Regions from separate parts of the Alkalispirillum mobile genome, predicted to be linked through region 2. Evidence: predicted binding sites of a transcription regulator. Region 2 holds the regulator's gene; the other holds the start of a gene.

Region 1 (3,833 bases), on a different contig from region 2:
CGAAGACCTCGCGCATGGCCTTCAGCTCCGCGAGGTCGCCCACCGGCGTGCTAGTGCCGTGGGCATTGACGTAGTCGATCGGGCTGTCGACGGTCTCCAGCGCCTGGCGCATGCAGCGCGCGGCACCTTCGCCGGAGGGGGCCACCATGTCGTACCCGTCGGAGGTGGCGCCGTAACCCACCAGTTCGCCGTAGATCTTGGCGCCGCGGGCCAGGGCGTGATCCAGCGCCTCGATCACGAGCATGCCGCCACCACCGGCAATGACGAAGCCATCCCGGTCCGCATCGTAGGTGCGGGACGCCTTCTCGGGGGTGTCGTTGTACTTGGTGGACAGGGCGCCCATGCCGTCGAACAGCATGCTCAGGGACCAGTGCTCCTCCTCGCCACCGCCGGCGAAAATCATGTCCTGCTTGCCGAGCTGAATCTGCTCCATGGCGGAGCCGATGCAGTGAGCGCTGGTGGCGCAGGCGGAGGTGATGGAGTAGTTGAGGCCCTTGATCTTGAAAGGGGTCGCCAGACAGGCGGATACGGTGCTGCCCATGGTGCGGGTGACACCGTAGGGCCCGATCTTGCGCACACCCCGGTTCTTGAGGGTCTCGGCGGCCTGCACCACGTTGGCGGTGGAGGCGCCGCCGGAGCCGGCGATCAAACCAACCCGGGGGCTGGAGACCGCCTCAGCGCTCAGGCCGGCGTCCTGCATGGCCTGTTCCATGGCGATGTAGGAGAAGGCCGCGGCATCGCCCATGAATCGGAGCGATTTGCGCGGTATATGATCGGACAGATCGATATCCACGGACCCGGCCACCAGGCTGCGTAGACCGACCTCCTCGTATTCCGGCTTGAATTTGATGCCCGAACTGCCGTTACGCAAGGCCTCAGTCACCGAGCTCTGGTCGGTGCCGATGCAGGAGACAATGCCCATTCCAGTGACGACTACTCGACGCACGGTAGACTCCTCGAAACTGAATCAGTGGTTATTGAAACTTACAACCCGTAGCAGGTTAACCCCGGCCTTTGCTGAGGTCGCCCGGATCCTGAAACAGCCCCACCTTCAGGTCCTTGGCCGTGTAGATCTGCTCACCATCCACGGACACCCAACCATCGGCAATCCCCATGACCAGGCGACGGTTAATGACGCGCTTGAAAGCGATCTCGTAGGTGACCTTTTCGTGCTCCGGGAGAATCTGGCCGGAGAACTTCACCTCCCCGCAGCCGAGGGCGCGCCCCTTCCCTGTGCCGCCGATCCAGCCCAGGTAGAAGCCCACGAGTTGCCAAAGGGCGTCCAGCCCCAGACACCCGGGCATGACCGGATCCCCCGGGAAATGGCAGCGGAAGAACCAGAGATCCGGATCGAGATCGAGCTCCGCGCTGATCTGGCCCTTGTCATAGGCCCCGCCCTGATCACTAATGTGCGTGATGCGGTGGAACATCAGCATGTTCGGCGCGGGCAGTTGCGGGTTGCCCGGGCCAAACAGTCGTCCGTGCCCGCTGAGCAGCAACTCGTCGTAATTATAGCTTTCTTGCCTTGTCATTCTCCCTACCTGTGGTCATGTGGCGGCTCGGTGCATATCCTACGCCATCGGGCAAAAAGGCCATACTACACGTACAAAAAAGCCGTGTCCCCCTCCACGGGGAACACGGCATGGGCTGGTCGCCAGGAAGCGCTGGTTCAGCGGCGCTCCTGGATCATGCCGGCCAGTTCATCGCGCAGCTCCGGGTCGGTGTCCAGAGCGGTGGCAATCTCGGAGTACTCCGGGACGCTCAGGCCGTGGTTTTCGATGGCGTCCACCATCTCGTCGTTGGCCTCCTGCTGCAGGTTCCGCGCCTCGTCCGGATCCTCAGTACCCTCCAGCCGCTGAGTGTAGTCCTCTTGGATCTCGGTGATATCGATGTAGGCGTCAGCGAACTGCTCCAGGCTGTCGTCGTCAAAGTCGTGCTCGGGAGCACCAGCACCCATGGCCGGGTCCTGCTGCATGCCCGGGTCCTGTTGTTGCTCCTGACCCATCTGGTCCTGCTGCTGGTCCATGCCCTCCTGTTGCTGCTGCTCCATGCCGCCTTGCTGCTGCTCCATGCCGCCCTGCTGCTGTTCGTCCATGCCGCCGGGCTGCTGCTGTTGCTGCTGCTCCATTTCCTGCTGCTGGTCCATCCCCTGCGGATCATCCTGCATGCCGGTCTGGCCGACGGCCATGCCGGAGGCGAGGAGCAGGGAGGAGAAGACGGTCAGGGTCGGGGCAATCTTGCGAAGCTTCATTGAGGCCTCCTGTATAAGTCTGGCTCGAATAGCGTTCCGGCCTAAGTCTTGCAAGCACCCTGCCAAGTGGCGACTTGATTCGGGGGGCGTGCATAAGTGACTGACCGGAAAGTGCAAAAAAGCAGGCCCGATGGGTTGCGGGCGGGCAGCTGTTCGGGAACCGAAGTGGCAAATCGTGTGTCGTACTGGCACATGTGTCATAAGGGACAAGGTTTATGCCGCTGAAACGATTGCTTTCCCGGGTCTACAGCCTGCGCCTGGCACTCATCTTCCAGGTGCTGGTGCCTCTAGCGCTCCTTACGGCGGCAGCAACCTGGATCGGGGTGAAGGCGCTGGAGTCCAGCCTGGAGGAGCGCCTGGAGGAGGACGTGCAATTGATCGCCCGGGCGATCCGGCTGCCCGTCAGCCACAGCCTGGAGGAGGGCGAGGACGAGGCGGTTCGCCAGGCGCTTGAGTCGGTGTTCACCATCGGGCGGGTCTACGGTGCGTACGTCTATGACCGGGATGGTCAGCAGGTGGCGGCGGTGGGCGCCGTGAAACCGTCGCTGGCGGAGCGGGAGCGGCTGCAGGGACTGGCCGAAGAGGGCCGGGACACCGGTGAGTACGAGCTGATCAAGGGGCAGCAGGTCTACTCCTACTTTGTCCCGCTGCTGGATACCGGGGGGCGGATCAGCGGCCTGTTACAGGTCACCCGCCGGGAGAGCGATTTTGCCGATTACGTGGGCGAGATTCAGCGACAGGTGGTGCTGGGAGCGCTACTGACCACGCTCATTGTCAGCGGATTGGTATTGGTGGGCCACCGGGCGGCGATCGGGAGGCATGTATCGCGCTTGGCGGAGAGCATGAGCCAGGTCGGGCGCGGCGACCGCCAGCACCGCGCCCGTGAGGACGGCCCCCGCGAGCTGAGGCAGTTGTCCTGGACTTTCAACGAGATGCTGGACAGTGTGCAGACGGCGGAACAGGAGCTGCTGGAACGCACGAATCGCGAGCAGGCCCTGGAGCGCGAGTTGGAGCACTCGAAACGGCTCGCCGCCCTCGGCCGGCTGTCTGCCGGCGTTGCGCACGAACTGGGCACGCCGCTGAGCGTCATTGACGGTCAGAGTCAACGCGGGCTGCGCGACCCGGACCTTTCGCCCCGGGCGGTGAAGGCTTTCCGTCGTATCCGGTGCGAAGTGGACCGGATGAGCCAGATCGTCAAGCAGTTGCTCGACTTCGGTCGGCCCTCCAACGGCGAGCGGCGCCCCCTGCTACTGCGTGATCTGGTGCTTCGGGTTGTGCATGCGCAGCAGGAGGCGCCAGCGGCCCGCGATGTTCATTTCGAGGTCGCGGGATCCGGAGACCCTCATGTGAAGGTGTTTGGTCACCCGATCCGCCTGGAACAGGCCTTGGGTAACCTGCTGCAGAACGCCGTGCATGCCGTCCGCTCCGGCCACGTTCGGATCAGTTGGATAGAGACCGGGGAGAGTGTCGCGCTCCGGGTGGAGGATGACGGCCCCGGTGTGGACCCGGAGGCCCGCGCCCGGCTGTTCGAACCGTTTTACACCACCAAGCCGGTGGGCGAGGGCACCGGCCTGGGGCTGGC
Region 2 (3,833 bases):
ACCCGCTCGCGGATCAGGTCGCGCAGCTGGTGGACGTTGGTGTCGCTGGTGTCCAGTGTCAGGTCGGCGCGGGCACGCAGCGGTGCCAGCAGGGTCTCTTCCCGGGCGATGGCATCGGCGAGCGTGGCATCGTCGCCGCTGAGGGGGTGGCGGCGGCGGGTCTCGCTAAAGCGGGTGATGAGGGTCTCGTGGTTGGCGAACAGGAACAACACCTCGCTGTTCAGCCCCAGACCGCCCAGTTCGTCGAGTATCTCCGGGATGCGGGCCAGGTCCTCCGGCCGGTTGCGGGCGTCGATGCCCACCGCGTAGCGGCCGCTGGCCCCCTGGCAGCTGTCGTTGACGTGGCGGGCGAAAGCGCTGAGCAGACCGACGGGCAGGTTGTCGATGCAATACCAGCCCTGATCCTCGAGCGTGTGCAGCGCCACACTCTTTCCGGACCCGGACAGGCCGCTGATGATGATCAACCTGAGGTTCTGCATGGATGTCGGTGCTCCGCCTTCTGGCGGCCGCCGTGTCGGTGGCCGCTACCCTGCCGTCTCACTACCCTGCCACTCGGCCAGCAGCTGGTGGAGCCGCTCCGGTTCCCCGGTGGCCCGCAACCGCTCGCACAGGCGGCTGTCACTGAACATCTCGGCCAGGTCGGCCAGGATCTGGAGGTGCTCGTCCGTGAAGTGCTCCGGCACCACCAGGGCAAACAGCAGGTCCACCGGTTCGCGGTCAAAGGCGTCGAAGTCGACGCCTTCGCCCAGGCGGATGAGCGCCCCCCGGGCCTGCTCTATGCCCTCCATGCGGGCGTGGGGCAGCGCCACGCCATGGCCCAGGCCAGTGCTGCCCAGGCGCTCACGCGCCACCAGGCGGTCGAAGACCTGGGGGGCGGCCAGGGTGGTGTCGTCCGTGGTCAGCAGGTCGCTGAGCTGTTCCAGCACGCGTTTCTTGCTGCTGACCTCGGCTTCGCAACGGATTCGGTCCGGCGTGATGAGTTCGGCGATTTTCATGATGATGTTCAGCCCAGGGCGGCCGGGGCCGGCAGGACGCCGGCCGCCAGTGGTTTGCTGTGGCTATTCTGCGTCTACGTCCGCGGCCCCTGCACTTGCCTTCTGCGCAGCGCCCTCCCTGCGGTGGTGGTCGGTCACCTTCTCCTTGTGCTTGACCAGTTGCCGGTCGAGCTTGTCCACCATGCCGTCAATGGCGGCGTACATGTCTTCGTTGGTGGTCTCGGCGTGCAGCCGGTTGCCGCTGATCAGCAGGTTGGCTTCCGCCTTCTGGCGAAGCTTTTCCACGGAGAGGATGACGTGGCTGTCCACCAGGTTGTCAAAGTGGCGCTCCAGGCGCTTGAACTTGTCGTGGACATAGTCCTTGAGAGCGTCCGTGACTTCCACATGGTGGCCGGTTATCTGTATTTGCATGCCGCCTCCTTCAACGTTGCGGTTCAGGCCAGTCGCTTGCGCTCGGATGACGAGGCGATGGCCATGGCCTCACGATACTTGGCTACGGTCCGTCTTGCCACGTTTATGCCTTCTTCCTGAAGGATATTTGCAATGCGACTGTCACTGAGTGGCTTGGCCGGGTTCTCGTCGGCGACCAGTCGCCGGATACGGGCGCGGATGGCGGTGGCCGAGCACTCGCCGCCATCCACGGTCTGCACGTGGCTGGAGAAGAAGTACTTGAACTCCAGCGTGCCCCGCGGGGTGTGCATGTACTTGCGGGTGGTGATCCGGGAAATGGTGGATTCGTGCATGTCCACCGCCTCGGCCACCTCGCGCAGGACCAGCGGCTGCATGGCCTCCTCGCCGTGGTCGAAGTAGCCCTGCTGGCGCTCGACGATGCAACGGGCCACTTTCAGCAGAGTGTCGTTGCGGCTGCGAAGGCTCTTGATGAACCAGCGCGCCTCCTGCAGGTGGTTGCGCAGGGTGGTGTTGTCGCTGCTGTTGTCGGCGCGCTTGATCAGGCTGGCGTAGTAGCTGTTGACCCGCAGCCGCGGGGCCGTGTCGGGGTTGAGCTCCACCTGCCAGCGGCCGTGAATGCGGCGCACCACCACGTCCGGGACCACGTACTGGGTCTCGTCGTCGCTGATCTGGGAGCCGGGCCGCGGGTCCAGGGTCTGGACCAGGGCCAGCACCTCGCGCAGTTGCTCCTGGTTGAGCTTCATGCGCCGGCACAGCTGGGCGTACTGGCGCTGCACCAGCATGTCCAGGTACTGGTCCACCAGCGTGCGGGCCTCGGTGAGCAGCGGGGTGTCGGGCGGCAGCTGCTCAAGCTGGATGAGCAGCGCTTCACGCGGGTCGCGTGCCGCCACGCCTACCGGGTCGAAGTGCTGGATGCGGCGCAGGACCGCCTCGACCTCCTCGGGCTCCACCTCCCACTCGGCGGGCAGGGCGGAGATCAGTTCTTCGATGTCGGCACCCAGATACCCGTCGTCGCGCACCGAGTCGATGATGACCTGGGCGATGACGGCGTCCTGCTCGGTAAAGGGGGTGAGCTCAGCCTGCCAGGTGAGGTGCTCGTGGAGGCTTTCACCGCCACCGGAGCGGTTGGCCCAGGGGTCGCGGTCCTCATCCTCGCTGTCGGGCTGGCTCCAGGGGGTGCTGCCGTCGTAGATCTCGTCCCAGCTGGAGTCGAGCGGAAGGTCGTCAGGGATGTCGTCCTGCTGGCTGGCGGCGGGCTCCTCGGCGGCGGGGGCTTCGGCATCGCTCTGCTCTTCGCCGCTCGTGTCCTCGCCCGGCTCGTCGGCGGTGTTCTGGTCAGCTTCGTCCGCCTCCGACCGCTGCTCGTCCTCCAATTGCTCGTCCTCGGCCATTTCCAGCATGACGTTGGACTCTAGCTGCTGCTGGATCTCCATTTGCAGATCCAGGGTGGAGAGCTGCAACAGGCGGATGGCCTGCTGCAGCTGGGGTGTCATGGTGAGTTGCTGGCCGAGCTTGAGTTGCAGCGACTGCTTCATGACCGATCCCAACGGGCCCGGGGGCCGTTCTGATTGATCGTGATGTGGGTGAGCTTTGTTTTCATGTATGTCGTGGCACGCACCGCTTTGATAATCCCATGCTAGCCCATTGCCGGGCCGGGTATCTGCCTGTACTCCCAGTTTACCGCGGAAAGGGGGTCAAAGCCGAAAATGCTCCCCCAGGTAGACCTCGCGGACGGCCTGGTTGGCCAGAACCTCGTCGGCACTGCCGCGGGCAATGACCCGGCCCTGGCTGAGGATGTAGGCCCGCTCCACGATACCCAGGGTTTCCCGCACGTTGTGGTCGGTGATCAGCACGCCGATCCCGCGCTCGGTGAGCTGGCGGATGATGTGCTGGATATCCACCACAGAGATGGGGTCAACGCCGGCGAAGGGCTCGTCCAGCAGGATGAACTGCGGGTCGGCGGCCAGCGCCCGGGCGATCTCCACCCGCCGCCGCTCCCCGCCCGAGAGGCTGATGCCATTCTGGTTGGCCAGATGCGGCACGTGGAACTCGTCCAGCAGGGCCTGGAGTCGCTCCTCGCGGCCCTTGCGACTCAGCTCGGGGCGTGTCTCCAGGATGGACATGATGTTCTGGGCCACGGTCATCTTGCGGAACACCGAGGCCTCCTGCGGCAGGTAGCCGACGCCCTTGCGGGCCCGGGCATGCATGGGCAGGGCGGTGATGTCCTCGCCGTTGAGCAGGATCTGGCCACCGTCGGCGCGCACCAGCCCCACCACCATGTAGAAGCAGGTGGTCTTGCCCGCGCCGTTGGGGCCGAGCAGGCCGACGATCTCGCCGGCGTTCACCGTCAGCGAGGCCTCCTCCACCACGGTGCGGCGGCGGTAGCGCTTGACCAGGGACCGGGCTTCCAGACGACTCATGGGTCGT

What was found. The regulator sigma-54, encoded in region 2, starts transcription at its own class of promoters, with help from an activator protein. The targets are predictions, from matches to a motif close to TGGCANGNTNCNTGCTT.
Region 1: DFR31_RS01175 (DUF4168 domain-containing protein) is a predicted target of sigma-54. The motif match lies at 2,300-2,316, and genes of this name have one in related genera.

Annotation. Positions count from the first base shown of each region.
Region 1 is NZ_RCDA01000001.1:228,268-232,100, forward strand. It holds gene fabB (beta-ketoacyl-ACP synthase I) at 1-946, opposite strand, end outside; gene fabA (bifunctional 3-hydroxydecanoyl-ACP dehydratase/trans-2-decenoyl-ACP isomerase) at 1,002-1,532, opposite strand; gene DFR31_RS01175 (DUF4168 domain-containing protein) at 1,670-2,251, opposite strand; gene DFR31_RS01180 (sensor histidine kinase) at 2,467-3,833, shown strand, end outside.
Region 2 is NZ_RCDA01000008.1:1,923-5,755, reverse strand. It holds gene rapZ (RNase adapter RapZ) at 1-479, opposite strand, end outside; gene ptsN (PTS IIA-like nitrogen regulatory protein PtsN) at 525-995, opposite strand; gene hpf (ribosome hibernation-promoting factor, HPF/YfiA family) at 1,059-1,406, opposite strand; gene DFR31_RS13490 (RNA polymerase factor sigma-54) at 1,430-2,941, opposite strand; gene lptB (LPS export ABC transporter ATP-binding protein) at 3,101-3,826, opposite strand; gene lptA (lipopolysaccharide transport periplasmic protein LptA) at 3,823-3,833, opposite strand, start outside.